2 linked regions of the Prosthecomicrobium sp. N25 genome follow. The protein of the gene in region 1 interacts with the protein of each later gene in a pairwise test. Links are inferred from orthologs where the notes say so. Each region holds a gene or a part of one and is shown in the gene's direction. Other genes may lie near its edges.

What was found. The genes of interacting proteins can lie anywhere in the genome.
Region 2: the proteins of WBG79_RS16085 (region 1) and ccmE interact in binary tests that used the Escherichia coli proteins (3 or more experiments, as listed by UniProt). The link is inferred for Prosthecomicrobium sp. N25 from one-to-one orthologs.

The regions. Positions count from the first base shown.
Region 1 is NZ_JBBCAT010000002.1:267,999-275,060, reverse strand. What follows is about bases 2,423-5,163. They hold WBG79_RS16085 (heme ABC transporter permease), read left to right. Parts: upstream 2,423-3,296; coding sequence 3,297-4,031; downstream 4,032-5,163. Other genes in these bases: WBG79_RS16070 (NUDIX hydrolase), read left to right, coding at 4,877-5,163; WBG79_RS16075 (DsbE family thiol:disulfide interchange protein), read left to right, coding at 4,228-4,824; ccmD (heme exporter protein CcmD), read left to right, coding at 4,040-4,231; purH (bifunctional phosphoribosylaminoimidazolecarboxamide formyltransferase/IMP cyclohydrolase), read left to right, coding at 2,423-3,164. In the rest of the region: 23S rRNA (adenine(2503)-C(2))-methyltransferase RlmN, read right to left, coding at 1-458; WBG79_RS16100 (metallopeptidase family protein), read right to left, coding at 645-1,061; WBG79_RS16095 (hypothetical protein), read right to left, coding at 1,103-1,360; more of purH, read left to right, coding at 1,548-2,422; more of WBG79_RS16070, read left to right, coding at 5,164-5,455; WBG79_RS16065 (hypothetical protein), read right to left, coding at 5,463-5,825; WBG79_RS16060 (hypothetical protein), read right to left, coding at 5,971-6,219; WBG79_RS16055 (MHYT domain-containing protein), read left to right, coding at 6,470-7,062. UniProt on the Escherichia coli protein: Required for the export of heme to the periplasm for the biogenesis of c-type cytochromes.
Region 2 is NZ_JBBCAT010000001.1:1,537,362-1,544,660, forward strand. What follows is about bases 1,931-4,908. They hold ccmE (cytochrome c maturation protein CcmE), read left to right. Parts: upstream 1,931-3,183; coding sequence 3,184-3,633; downstream 3,634-4,908. Other genes in these bases: ccmI (c-type cytochrome biogenesis protein CcmI), read left to right, coding at 1,931-3,080; WBG79_RS07015 (heme lyase CcmF/NrfE family subunit), read left to right, coding at 3,707-4,908. Outside these bases: WBG79_RS06995 (RT0821/Lpp0805 family surface protein), read left to right, coding at 1-207; WBG79_RS07000 (hypothetical protein), read left to right, coding at 292-1,746; more of ccmI, read left to right, coding at 1,929-1,930; more of WBG79_RS07015, read left to right, coding at 4,909-5,701; WBG79_RS07020 (cytochrome c-type biogenesis protein), read left to right, coding at 5,698-6,171; WBG79_RS07025 (Do family serine endopeptidase), read left to right, coding at 6,330-7,299. UniProt on the Escherichia coli protein: Heme chaperone required for the biogenesis of c-type cytochromes. Transiently binds heme delivered by CcmC and transfers the heme to apo-cytochromes in a process facilitated by CcmF and CcmH.

The DNA.
Region 1 (7,062 bases):
TTCTGGGTGCCCGTGTGGCAGAACGAGCAGGTGAGCGTGCAGCCGACCTGGGAGGAGACGCAGAGCGTGCCGCGCCCCTCCTCGGGGATGTAGACCGTCTCCACCTCGACCGGCCGCCCGGCCCCGCGCGGCGGAAAGCGCAGCAGCCACTTGCGCGTCCCGTCCACCGAGACCTGCTCGGCGACGATCTCGGGGCGGCCGATGACGAAGCGCTCGGCGAGCACCGCCCGGAGGTCCTTGGAGACGTTGGTCATGCGCTCGAAGGAGGGGACGCCGCGCAGGTAGATCCAGTGCCAGAGCTGGGCGACCCGCATGCGGACCTGCCGCTCCTCGATGCCGATCGACCTCAGGGCGTCGGCGAGGTCGTCGCGCGTCATGCCCATCAGCGACGGCTTGGCGTCGCGGACCGGCTGAGCCTCCGCCACCTTCATGATGTCCAGGGCCTCGCGGCCCGGCACCGGCCGCGCGCCGGCCGGCGAAATCGACAGTTCCATGGGATCCGACCTTCCGGGATCGCGGCGCCGGGGAGCGACCGGCCGCCGGCGAGACGCGTCCGCCGCGCCGTCCGTTCGACCGTCTCCATATAGGAGACCGGCCCGATCTTCAAAAGGATTGCCGCACGGTCGGCCCGGTTTCGCCGCCGCTCAGGCGTCCGCCGCCGCCTCGATCGCCTCCATGTCGTCGTCGGAGAGGCCGAAGTGGTGGCCGATCTCGTGGATCAGCACATGCGCGATGATGGCGCCCAGCGTCTCGTCGTGCTCGGCCCAGTAGTCGAGGATCGGCCGCCGGTAGAGCCAGATCTGGTTCGGCAACTGCCCCGTCGAGGGCACGGCCGACCCCTGGGCCAGGCCGACCCCCTGGAAGAGCCCGAGCAGGTCGAAGGGCGACTCCAACTCCAGGGCGTCGAGCGCGTCGTCCTCGGGAAAGTCGGCGATGCGGATCAGGATCTCCCCGGTCAGCCGCCGGAAGCCGTCCGGCAGGCCGCTATAGGCCTCCGCGGCCAGCGCCTCGAAGTCTTCCAGGGTGGGGGCCTTGGCGTCGAGCCAGGTCGTCGGCGTCATGGGGGTCTCCGGCTGATGGCACGCCCGGGTCGCCGGGGGCCTCACCCCGCGTAGGTACGGACGAGGTGCAGGATCAGCAAGCCCGCCGCCACCAGGGCCAGCGCCCGTCCGAGCCGCTTGCCCCAGACCTCCACGGGGTCGGCCTGGTCCGCGTCGGCGGCGCCGAAATGCTCCGCGACCCGGTTCGCCGTCGTCTTCGCCGTGCCGGACAGGACCGTCTCGCTGTCCCGCTCCGCCCGGGCGAGCACCGCCTCGGCCTCCCGCCGCCGCTCCGCCTCGATCTCCTCGCGTCGGTTCATGGCGCGCCTCCTCGCCCGAGGGTTAGCACGGCTCCGCGCCGGCTTCAAAAAGGGGCCCGCCGCCCGGCCCAACGTCGGGTTTGCCCCGGGGGTCGTTCGGTGCTATCGCGCTCGCGAGATCCTCCTCCGTCTTCCGTCGAGCCCGCCGCCGGCCATCGGCGCCGGCTCGGCCACCCGAGGCCGCGCCATGTCCGTCGAAGCCAAGTCCATCGCCCCGCCCGACCGGGTCCCGGTCCGCCGCGCGCTCCTCTCCGTCTCCGACAAGACCGGCATCCTCGACCTCGCCCGCGCGCTGGCGGCCCGCGGCGTGACCCTCGTCTCCACCGGCGGGACCTCGAAGGCCCTGCAGGACGCGGGCCTCGCCGTCACCGACGTCTCCGAGGTCACCGGCTTCCCGGAGATCATGGACGGCCGCGTCAAGACCCTGCACCCCAAGGTCCACGGCGGCCTCCTCGCCGTGCGCGGCGACGAAGGCCACGCCGCCGCCATGGCGGCGCACGGCATCGAGGGCATCGACCTGCTGGTGGTCAATCTCTACCCCTTCCAGGACACCGTCGCGCGCACGAAGGACTGGGCGACCGCGATCGAGAACATCGACATCGGCGGGCCCGCCATGATCCGCGCCGCCGCCAAGAACCACGCCTACGTGGCGGTGGTGGTCGACCCGCGCCAGTACGCCGAGGTGCTCGCCGCCCTGGACGCCGGCGGCGGCGCCACCTCGCTGCGTCTGCGCAAGAAGCTCGCCCAGGAGGCCTTCGGCCGCACCGCCACCTACGACGCGGCGGTCTCCAACTGGCTGGCCGACCAGCTCGGCGACCCGAACCCGCGCTACCGCGCCCTCGGCGGCGAGCTCGTCGAGGTCATGCGCTACGGCGAGAACCCTCACCAGCTCGCCGCCTTCTACCGCACCGGCGAAGCGCGCCCGGGCGTCGCCACCGCCCGCCAGGTCCAGGGCAAGACCCTCTCCTACAACAACATCAATGACACCGACGCCGCCTACGAGCTGGTCGCCGAGTTCGACCCCAGGACCACGGCCGCCGTCGCCATCATCAAGCACGCCAATCCCTGCGGGGTGGCGGTCGGCAAGACCCTCAAGGAGGCCTACCTCAAGGCCCTCGCCTGCGACCCCGTCTCGGCCTTCGGCGGCATCGTGGCCCTGAACCGCCCGCTCGACGCCGAAGCGGCCGAGGAGATCGTCAAGATCTTCACCGAGGTGATCATCGCCCCCGACGCCGCCGAGGACGCCCAGGCGATCGTCGCCGCCAAGAAGAACCTGCGCCTGCTGATCGCCGGCGGCCTGCCGAAGCCCGGCGACATGGGCCTGACGGTCAGGACCGTGGCGGGCGGCTTCCTCGCCCAGACCCGCGACTTCGGCACCGTCGACGACATCGACCTGGAGACGAAGACCCGCCGCCAACCGACCGCGCGCGAGGAGAAGGACCTCGCCTTCGCGTTCCGGGTCGTCAAGCACGTGAAGTCCAACGCCATCGTGTTCGTCAAGGACGGCGCGACGGTCGGCATCGGCGCCGGCCAGATGAGCCGCGTCGACAGCGCCCGCATCGCCGTCCAGAAGGCCGCCGACGCCGCACGCGCGGCCGGGCTCGACGAGCCCCTGACCCGGGGCTCGGTCGCCGCCTCGGACGCCTTCTTCCCCTTCGCGGACGGACTGGAGACCATCGTGGCGGCCGGCGCCACCGCGGTGGTGCAGCCCGGCGGATCGATGCGAGACGACGAGGTGATCGAGGCCGCCGACAAGGCCGGGATCGCCATGGTGTTCACCGGCATGCGCCACTTCCGCCACTGAACGCTGGGGCCTCTCCACGCATCCGTGAAGGCGGCGCTTGACTTCTCGCATTGCCGTGCGCGGCCGCGGACCCTATAGCCTTTCTCCCGGAAGGTGCCGGAAAGAGCCGGCCCGCGCCCGCACGAGACCCGCATGGCCCTGATCGACTACGCCAATCCGACGCGCTTCCTCGGCCTCGTCGAACGGCTCGTGCCCTGGCTAGCCGCCGTGACCGGGATCGTGCTCGCGGTCGGTCTCGGCCTCGTCTTCGGCCTCGCCCCGGACGACTACCAGCAGGGCGCCACCGTCAAGATCATGTTCATCCACGTGCCGGCCGCCTGGCTCGCCATGTTCTCCTATTCGGTGATGGCGCTGTCCTCCCTCGGCACGCTGGTCTGGCGCCACCCGCTCGCGGACGTCTCCGCCAAGGCCGCCGCCCCGCTCGGCGCCGCCTTCACGTTCGTCTGCCTCGTCACCGGCTCCCTGTGGGGCAAGCCAATGTGGGGCACCTGGTGGGTCTGGGACGCGCGCCTGACCTCCGTGCTGGTCCTCTTCATCATGTATCTCGGCTTGATCGCCCTCTGGCAGACCCTCGAGGACCCGATCAAGGCGGGTCGCGCCGCCGCGGTCCTGACCCTGGTCGGCATCGTCAACATCCCGATCATCAAGTTCTCGGTCGACTGGTGGAACACGCTGCACCAGCCCGCCTCGGTGTTCCGGCTGGACGGCCCGACCATCCACGCCTCCATGCTCTGGCCGCTCCTCGTCACCGCCCTTGGCTTCACCCTCCTGTTCCTCACCCTCCACCTGATGGCCATGCGCAACGAGATCCTGCGCCGCCGGATCCGGACGCTCCGGATGATGCAGGCCGCCGCGGTGGCCGGGTGAGCGCGCTCATGTTCGGTCTCGGCCCGCACTGGGGATTCATCGTCGGCGCCTACGCGCTCGCCGGGCTCGTCATGGTCGGCCTCGTGGTTTGGGTCCTGGCCGACCTCAAGGCCCAGCGCCGCATCCTGGCCGACCTGGAAGCCCGCGGCGTCCGCCGCCGCTCCGCCCGCGACACCGACCCGGGAGCCGGCGAGCCATGACCGACCCCGGCCTCACCGAGGCCCCCCGTCGGGGCCGGTCGCTCCTGCTGATCCTCCCGCTCGTCCTCTTCCTGGCGCTCGCGGGCCTGTTCCTCTACCGCCTCGCCACCGGCGGCGGCACCTCGGAGGTGCCGTCCGCCTTGATCGGCCGACCCGTACCGGCCTTCGAGCTGCCGCCGCTCGAGGGCCTGAACCGCCAGGGCAACCCCGTCCCCGGCCTCGCCACGGCGGACCTCAAGGGCCGCGTGACGGTCGTCAACGTCTGGGCCTCCTGGTGCGTCCCCTGCCGGCAGGAGCACCCGATCCTGGAGGATCTCGCCAAGGACGGCCGCATCCGCGTGGTCGGCATCAACTACAAGGACGAGCCCGAGAACGCCCTGCGCTTCCTCGGCCAGCTCGGCAACCCCTTCGCGGCCGTGGGCACGGACCGCAAGGGCCGCACCGCCATCGACTGGGGCGTCTACGGCGTGCCCGAGACCTTCGTGGTCGCCGCCGACGGAACCATCGCGTACAAGTTCATCGGCCCGCTCTCGCCGGAAGGCCTGGAGGCGCGGCTGAAACCGGAGATCGAAAAGGCCCTCGCCCGCAAGTGACGGCCCGCGGAACCGGACGCCCGGCGAGCCGGTCCTCCCGGAGGTACCGACCATGCAGGACGAAGACATCCACGCCGGGCCGGCCCGGCCACCCGGCTTCCGCCGCACCGTCCCGCCCGGCGACACGCTGGAGCGCGACGTCTGCGGCCATTGCGGCTTCGTGGACTACCGCAACCCGAAGGTGATCGTCGGCTCGGTCGTGCGCGCGGCCGGCCTCGTCCTTCTCTGCCGGCGCGCCATCGAGCCGCGCCGGGGCTTCTGGACCCTGCCGGCCGGCTACCTGGAGCTCGGCGAGACCGCCGAGGACGGCGCCCGCCGGGAGGCCCGCGAGGAGGCCAACGCCGATATCCGCCTGCGCGGCCTGCTCGCCGTCTACTCGATCCCGCGCATCGGCCAGGTCCAGTTGATCTACCGCGCGGCGCTCGCCGGAGGCGTCGCGCCGGGTCCCGAGAGCCTGGAGGTGGCGCTCCTCCGTCCCGACGAGATCCCCTGGCGGGACCTCGCCTTTCCGTCGGTGGCCTGGGCGCTCCGGCAGGACGCCGAGGTCGAGGCGGGCCGGGCGTCGGGCCCTTTCGGCAATCCGGATGGCGAGACCGGCGACCGCTTCGCGCCCGGGGCGAGCGGCCTCTGAGACGGCCTCAGTCGCAGATCGGCACCTTGTGCCAGCCCACATGCGTCTCGCCGAGGGAATTGAGGTAGGGCCCGTAGACCCGCTGCCAGCGGCAGTCCGGCTCGTAGGCCTCGTCCGGCCCGAAGTCCACCGCCGGCGCGCGCCAGTGCGGATAGACCGGCACCCCGACATAGACCCCGCGCGACCGGTGCTCCGGCCAGGACTTCGGCCGGTGCCAGGCCGGGCCGTAGGTCTCCGGCTTGCGGACCCGCACCGACGGGGCGCCGAGGTACCGTTCCGACGGGGTGAGCGCATAGGGATCGCCCGCCCAGGCCGGCAAACCGGGCAGGGCGACGATCAGGAAGGCGAGCGCGGCCGGGCGAATCGGCATGGCGGGTCCTCGATGGTCCACGCCCGAGAGGAACGCGGCGGCCGCGCGAAGGCAAGCCTGTCCGCCGCCGGCCCCGGCCCGGCGCATGAAAAAAGCCGGGGCACGAGGCCCCGGCAGGCTCGAGGATCGCCAGGCGAAGGGTCGGTCAGTAGCAGACGCGCTTCGAAACCCAGGCCGGACCGTGGTACGTCCAGATCTGACGGGGCTTCCAGAAGCAGCTGTGATAGGCGGGATAATAGAAGCGCGGCCGGTAGAAGTGGCCATGGAAGCCGTGGTGGCCGTGCTTGACCTTGACGAAATAGCCGGCCTCGGCCGACGAGGTCGTGGCGGCCGTCATGCCGGTCGCCAGGGTGGCGGCAGCCGCGATGGCCAGCATGGTGGACTTCAGAGACATCGTTCACTCCTGTCAGGTGCGAGGCCGGAGATGGCCTCTCGATGGTGGAAAGCTTGCACCAGCCTGACTGAACCCCCTCTGAGAGTGACATTTAGCTGACGTTCACCGGCGAGGATTTTCGCCGACGGCGCGGAACGTTTTCGCCGGAGGCGCGTTTCCCGAGGTCGAGCCGGCGGGCTCGGCCGGACCCTCCGTCGACAGGCGGGCACCGCACAGAACGAAATCCGCCGCGGCGCCTCGGAGCCGATGCATGTCCCCTGCCGGTAGCCTCTACGGTCCGCTCGTCCTCCTCTCGATCGCCATCGCCGTCGTATCCTCCTATACCGCGCTCGACGTGGCGGGCCGGGTTCGATCGACGCGCGGGGGCCACGGCACCGCCTGGATCGCGATCGCGGCGCTCGCGCTCGGCGGCGGCATCTGGGCCATGCACTTCATCGCCCTGCTGGCGCTCGACATCGCCCCCTCGCTGCGGTTCGACCCGCTCCTGTCGTTCGCCTCCTTCGCGCTGGCCGTGGTGGCGGGGGCGATCGGCTTCGCCGCGGTCGCCATGGGGCGCGTTCATTTCGCCGTCGTGGCGGCGGCCGGGACCGTGATGGGCGTCGGCATCGCTGGCATGCACCTGCTCGGCATGGCGGCCATCGGCTACTCCGGCCACATCCGCCATGACCAGAGCTACCATGCCGCCGCGGTCCTGATCGCCGTCCTGGCCTCCACGGCCGCCCTCCGGGTCGCCAGTCTGCCGGTGGGCGTGACCCAGAGGGTGGCCGGGGCACTGATCCTCGGCACGGCGATCTCGGGCATGCATTACACCGCCATGGCGGGAACCGCCTTCCAGCCCGGCCA
Region 2 (7,299 bases), on another replicon or contig:
CTCCAGTACGGCGCCGCGGGCGCCGCCAAGGAATGGAAGAACACCCTGAGCGGCCATTCCGGCATCGTCACGCCGGGACCGGCCTACTCGGTCAACCAGTACACCTGCCGTGACTACACCCACCGGATCGTGGTCGGACCGAAGGAGGAGGTGGTCCGTTCCACCGCCTGCCGGCAGCCCGACGGCAGCTGGCGTCCGCTCGGCTGACCTCCTGGCGAGGCAGCGACGGATTCTTAACCAGCCCTGAGGGAAGATAGGGATAGCACCTATCGTTCCGGACGAGGCCGACTCATGCCCGACAGCGGGCACCTGAACGCCAAGATGAAGGCCTACATGGACGCGCTGTCGCCGGCGGCACGCGCGATGCTGGTCCGTACCGTCAAGGCCGCCGAGGCGCGGGGCGAGGGGCCGCCGCCCATGAAGGCCCTCATGGCCGCCGTCGCCAGGCTCGAGGCCGGCTCCTCGCTGTCCGACCTGAACCTGCTCGGCAGGAGCGATGAAGGCGCGCGCCCCCTTCGCACTGACCCCATGCCCGACCCGGCGCCCTGGTCGGACAGGCTGCGCCAGGCCGTGCTTCAGCCGGTCGGAGCCATCGCGGCCGACGGCGACGTGCCGGTCAAGCAGGTCGGCCGGATCCGCCGCGCCTCGCTCGCCCCCCTCTGGACCTGGATCACCCGCGATCTGCTGCCGGGCCCTCACGCCGAGGCCCTGCGAGCCGAGGGCGCAGGGGATCTCGCCGGCACTGCCCGCGCCTTCCGCCGCGAGATCGCGCGCGCCGTCGTCGAGGCGCTCCGGGCGGCCGAGACGGACCCCCGCGCCTGGCAGAAGCTCGCCCTGCACGCCGGTGGCGACATGGTCGCGCGGGACCTGCGGGACGTCGTCTACGTGCTGCAGCGCGACACGCAGTTCGCTGCCCTCGTCCAGCAGTTGCCGCGTCAGATCGGCCCCGCCGAAGTCGGCGACGCCGGCCTTCTCCAGATCCTGCGCGGCGTCGTCGAGCAATCCGTGATCTCCGCCGCCTTCGTGGGCGCGGTCCTTCTCCAGCGCACCGCCTCGCCCTGGCTCCTGGCCCAGCTCGCCGTCAAGCTCACCGGCACCTCCGACGCCCGCCTGCTGCACACCGGGCGCTACGGTGCCTTCATCGACGTCGTCATCTCCGAGGCCGAGCGGCAGGTGGAAATCCTCCGCCAGTCCACCGCGACCCGTCCGGAACGGGCCCAGGCGCGGGCGGCGCTCCGGGAGTTCCACGACATCCTGCGCAACCTGCGCTTCGGCATCGAGGTCGACGACGTACCGGTCTGGTTCAAGCGCATCGCGGCCGCGCGCCGGGACATCTCCGAGGTGGTCGGCCGCGAAGTCGAGAACACGTCCGGGCTGGTCCGCCGCGCCCTAAGGGTCGAGACGCTCAACGGCGGCTTCGGCGGCGGCTGGGATGCCGACGCCTTCGAGGACGCCGAGTTCGCCGTCAGGCTGCTGGTCGAGGCGCGCGCCTGCCAGGACAGCCTCGCCCTCAACGATCTCCTCGTCCGCACCCGCAAGCAGCTGGAACCGACCCTCCAGGTCCTGTCCGACAAGCTGATGGCCGATCTGAAGTCGAATGCCGCGCTCGATCGGGACGCCATGCTGGCCGCCGTCGATGGCTCGATCCGCCTGACCGCCATCGTGTTCGGCGAGGAACTGGCCGCGATCCAGCGCAAGAGCCGCGACCTGGCCCTGCAGCGTCCGGCCGGCCGGGCGCACGGCTGACGGCCTACGGCAGGCCGCGCGCCCCTTGACGGCGATCAAACCCTTGCCATCTTGGCCGGGCTAAGGAGGGTCCGCCATTGCGGTGGTGCCCCGGGAAGGATACCTGAGGCGGCAGGAGTCCGGTCCGTCGATCCGGCCGCAGGGCTCCCCCGGAAGATCTGGTCGCCCGAAAGCCCGGCAACATGCTCCTTTGGATCGTCTTCGCTGCCATGACTGCCCTTGCGGCGCTCGCCGTCCTGGCGCCCGCCTCGCGGGCCGCCCGGCGGGCCGCGGGGGCGGAGGCGAACGACGTCCACGTCTACAAGGACCAGCTCGCCGAAGTCGACCGCGACCTGGATCGTGGCCTGATCGCTCCGGCGGAGGCCGATGCCGCCCGTACCGAGATCGCCCGGCGGCTGCTGAAGTCGGCGCGCAACGCCGAGGAGACCGCCGGCGGTTCCGCCGGCCGACGCGGGTGGGTTGCCGCGGGCGCCGGGGTGGTGGCCGTCCCGGCCGTCGCCCTCGGCCTCTACCTCTCCCTCGGCCAGCCCGACCTGCCGGACCAGCCGCTCGCCACGCGGCTCGCGCGGGCCCCCGACCAGCAGACCATCGACGACCTGGTCGCCCGTGTCGAGGCGCACCTCGCCCAGAAGCCCGAGGACGGGCAGGGCTGGGAGGTGCTCGCCCCGGTCTACATGCGCCTGAACCGGCCAGCCGACGCCGCCCGCGCCTACGGCAACGCCATCCGGCTGCTCGGGTCCGATGCGCGCCGGCAGTTCGGCCACGGCATGGCCCTGACGGCCGCCGCCGGCGGCGTCGTCACCGCGGAGGCCCGCGACGCCTTCCAGAGGTCGGTCGAGGCCGACCCCGGCCAGGTCCCGTCCCGGATGTATCTCGCCCTCGCCCTCACCCAGGAAGGTCGCCACGCCGACGCGGTCGCGGCCTGGAAGGCGATCGTCGATGCCGCCAAGGGAGACGAGCCTTGGCTCGAACCCGCCCGGCGCGAGCTCGCTGCCGCGGAGAGCGCGGCCGGCCTGCCGCCCTCCGCGCCCAAGGCCCCGCCGTCCGCCCAGGCGCCGGGTCCCGGAGCCGACGAGGTCGCGGCCGCCGAGTCCATGCCGCCGGCCGACCGCAAGGCCATGATCGAGGGCATGGTCGCCCGCCTCGGCGAGCGGCTCGCCGCCGGCGGCGGCAGCGTCGAGGAATGGACCCGCCTGATCCGCTCGCTCGCCGTCCTCGGCCGTACCGAGGAGGCCCGCGACGCCGCCCGCAAGGCGCTGGCGGCCGTGGGGGCGAACGCCACGGACCGGGCGCGCATCGAGGAAGTGTCGAAGGGGCTGGGGCTGGCCCTGTGAGGAGCGGGACGGGTCCGGGCGTCGGCCCGGGCGGACGGTCCCGCATGGAGACGAGGGGAGGGGAGCCGCTGCCGGCGCCGCCGGACGGCCCCTGCGAGGAGCGATGACGAGGAAGCAGAGACGCCTGACCCTGATCGGAACCGCCGGCGCCGTCCTGACGCTCGCCGCGGGGCTCGTCGCCTACGCGCTGACCGACCGGATCGTGTTCTTCAACAGCCCGAGCGACGTGCTCGCCAAGACCCTGCCGCCCGACCAGCGCATCCGCCTTGGCGGCCTCGTCAAGGAAGGGTCGGTGAAGCGCGGAGACGGCACCACGGTCCGCTTCGAGGTGACCGACACGGTCGCCTCGATCCCGGTCACCTACACCGGCATCCTTCCGGACCTCTTCCGCGAGGGCCAGGGCGTGGTCACCGAGGGCAAGGTCGGGCCGGACGGCTTGTTCCGGGCCGACAGCGTGCTCGCCAAGCACGACGAGAACTACATGCCGAAGGAAGTCGCCGAGAGCCTCAAGAAACAGGGGCACTGGCAAGGCGAGACCCAGGCGAAGAAGTGAGGCGTCCTGGCGGCCGAGGGGGCCGCGGGACGCGCAAGGGGCCGCCGGCCCCGCTCGAGGACGGACGGAAGCCATGCTGGTCGAGATCGGACATTACGCCCTGGTGCTGGCCTTCGCGCTGGCCGTCGTCCAATCGGTCCTGCCGATCTGGGGGGCCCGCACCCGGGACGCTCAGCTGATGGCGGTCGCCGCGCCCGCCGCCCTGGCGCAATTCCTCTTCGTCGGCATCGCCTTCGGCCTGCTGACCCATGCCTACCTGGTCTCGGACTTCTCGGTCCTGAACGTCGCCGAGAATTCCCACTCCCTGAAGCCCTTGATCTTCAAGGTGAGCGGCGTCTGGGGGAACCACGAGGGCTCCATGCTCCTGTGGGTGCTGATCCTCGCCCTCTTCGGCGCCCTGGTCGCCGCCTTCGGCCGCAACCTGCCGGAGTCCCTGAAGGCCAATGTCCTCGCCGTCCAGGCCTGGGTGGCGAGCGCCTTCCTGCTCTTCATCCTGACGACGTCCAATCCCTTTGCCCGCCTCGACCCGGCGCCCCTCGAGGGCCGGGACCTCAATCCGATCCTGCAGGATTTCGGCCTCGCCGTTCACCCGCCGCTCCTCTACCTCGGCTATGTCGGCTTCTCGATCTCCTTCGCCTTCGCGGTCGCGGCCCTGATCGACGGGCGCATCGACGCCGCCTGGGCCCGCTGGGTCCGGCCCTGGACGCTCGCCGCCTGGATCTTCCTGACGCTCGGCATCGCGATGGGCTCCTACTGGGCCTACTACGAGCTCGGCTGGGGCGGCTGGTGGTTCTGGGACCCGGTCGAGAACGCCAGCTTCATGCCCTGGCTGGCCGGCACGGCGCTGCTGCACTCCGCCATCGTCATGGAGAAGCGCAACGCCCTGAAGGTCTGGACGATCCTGCTGGCGATCCTGACCTTCTCGCTCTCGCTGCTCGGAACCTTCCTGGTCCGCTCCGGCGTGCTCACCTCCGTGCATGCCTTCGCGACGGACCCGGCCCGGGGCGTCTTCATCCTCGCCATCCTGGTCCTCTTCATCGGCGGGTCGCTGGCGCTCTTCGCCTGGCGCGCCTCGACCCTGACGCAGGGCGGCATCTTCGCCCCGATCAGCCGCGAAGGCGCGCTCGTCTTCAACAACCTGTTCCTGACCGCCTCCTGCGCCGCCGTGCTGATCGGCACGCTCTACCCGCTCGCCCTCGAGGCCATCAACGGCGACAAGATCTCGGTCGGAGCGCCCTTCTTCAACCTGACCTTCGGGCCCCTGATCCTGCCGCTCCTGCTCGCCGTCCCGATCGGGCCCTTCCTGGCCTGGAAGCGCGGCGACCTGCTCGCCGCCGCCCAGCGGCTGTCCGTCGCCTTCGCGCTCGCCGCCGCCGCCATCGTGGCGACCTGGTGGGCGACGCGCGGCGGGCCGGTCCTGGCGGCCTTCGGGGTCGGTCTCGCAGTTTGGCTCATAGCCGGCGCGCTCGCCGAGACGGCCTATCGCGTCAAGCTCTTCGCCGAGCCGCTCGATGTCTCGCTCCGCCGGGCCAGGGGCCTGCCGGGCTCCGCCTGGGGCATGATGATCGCCCACATCGGCATCGGCCTCACCGTCCTCGGCGTCGTCGCCGAGAGCGCCTGGAAGGTGGAGAGCATCGTCGCCCTGAAGCCGGGCGAGACGGTCTCGATCGCCCGCTACCAGGTCACCTACGAGGGCACCAGCCCCCGCCAGATGGAGAACTACCAGGAGCAGAGCGGCCTCTTCACGGTCCGGGACGGCAACCGGGTCGTCGCCGTGATGCGCCCCGCCAAGCGCTTCTACCCGGCCCGCCAGATGCCGACGACCGAAGCCGCCATCGCCCAATTCGACCTCTACACCTCCAACCTCTACATCTCGCTCGGCGACGCCCAGCAGGACGGCGGCGTGGCAGTGCGCATATACTGGAAGCCGCTCGTCAATTTCATCTGGTACGGCTGCGTCGTGATGGCCTTCGGCGGCCTCCTGTCGCTCGCCGACCGCCGCCTGCGCGTCGGCGCCCCGACCCCGGCGCGGCCGGCGCCGAGGATCGCCGCCGGAGCCGCCGAATGACGGCCCTCCTCAGCCGCATCGTCCTCGCCGCCGCGCTCGCCGCCGCCGCGGCGGGGCCGGTCCGGGCCGTCCAGCCCGACGAAATCCTCCCCGATCCGGCCCTCGAGAGGCGGGCCCGCGAGATTTCGGCGGAACTCCGCTGCATGGTCTGCCAGAACCAGTCCATCGACGATTCGGACGCCCCGCTCGCCAAGGACCTGCGGGTGCTGGTGCGCGATCGCCTCAAGGCCGGCGACAGCAACGAGGCCGTCAAGGAGTTCCTGGTCGACCGCTACGGCCAGTTCGTGCTCCTGAAGCCCCGCTTCGAATGGGAGACCGCCGTCCTCTGGCTGACCCCCTTCGTCGTCCTCGGCCTCGGCGCCCTCGCGGTTGTGACCGCCTCCCGCCGCCGCCGTCCGGCCCAGGGGGCCGATGCGGTCCTATCGGAGGACGAGAGGAAGCGGCTCGACGATCTCCTGTCCGGATCCTGAGCTGTCGACCGCATACGGGACATTACGAAGATTTAATCCGCCCGACAGTGCACGTTAAGGCGGCGACCTCCATCTTGTCGGTCATCAGCGGCACGCCCAGGCCAAGAGGGCGCCGGCCGCGTCAGAGATGAACCCCGATTGGACGGAGTGACTCCGCAATGATCGACCAAGTGAAATCCGCCGCCGGCATTCTCGCCGGCAAGCGCAAGGCCCTCCTCGCCGGCGTGCTGTCGCTCGGCATGGTCGGCGCTCTCGCCGCCGAGGGCGTCCTCACCGCCGTTCCCCCGGCGAGCGCCCAGGCCGTCACGGCCCCGACCGCCCCGCAGAACGGGCACGCCATCAACACCTTCTCGTTCGCCGACGTGGTCGACCGGGTCGCCCCGGCCGTGGTCTCGATCCGCGTGCAGGGCGAGCAGGAGGCCCCCAACATGGTCCAGGGCCTGCCGGACCTCCCGGAGGGCAACCCGCTCGAGCGCTTCTTCCGCGAATACGGCGAGCGCAACATGCCCGGTCAGCGCGGCCGCAACGAGCGACCCCCGATGCAGCGCGTGATGTCCCAAGGCTCGGGCTTCATCATCGCCCCGGAGGGCAAGATCGTCACCAACTTCCACGTCGTGAAGGGCGCCAAGGAGGTGACCGTCGTCACCAACGACGGCAACGAGTACCGCGCCAAGGTGATCGGCTCCGACGAGAAGACCGACGTCGCGGTCGTCCAGATCGACGAGAAGGGCCGGACCTTCCCGACCGTCTCCTTCGCCCGTACCGACATCCGTGTCGGCGACTGGGTCCTCGCCGTCGGCAATCCCTTCGGGCTCGGCGGCAGCGTGACGGCCGGCATCGTCTCGGCCCGCGGACGCGAGATCGGCGCCGGTCCCTACGACGACTTCCTGCAGATCGACGCCCCGATCAACCGCGGCAACTCCGGCGGGCCGACCTTCAATCTCGCCGGCGAGGTGGTGGGCGTGAACACGGCCATCTTTTCGCCCTCCGGCGGTTCGGTCGGCATCGGCTTCGCCATCCCGACCGCGACGGTGGAGCGGGTGATCGCCCAGCTCGAGCGCAACGGCGAGGTGGTGCGCGGCTGGCTCGGCGTCCAGATCCAGCCGATCAACCGCGACATCGCGGACG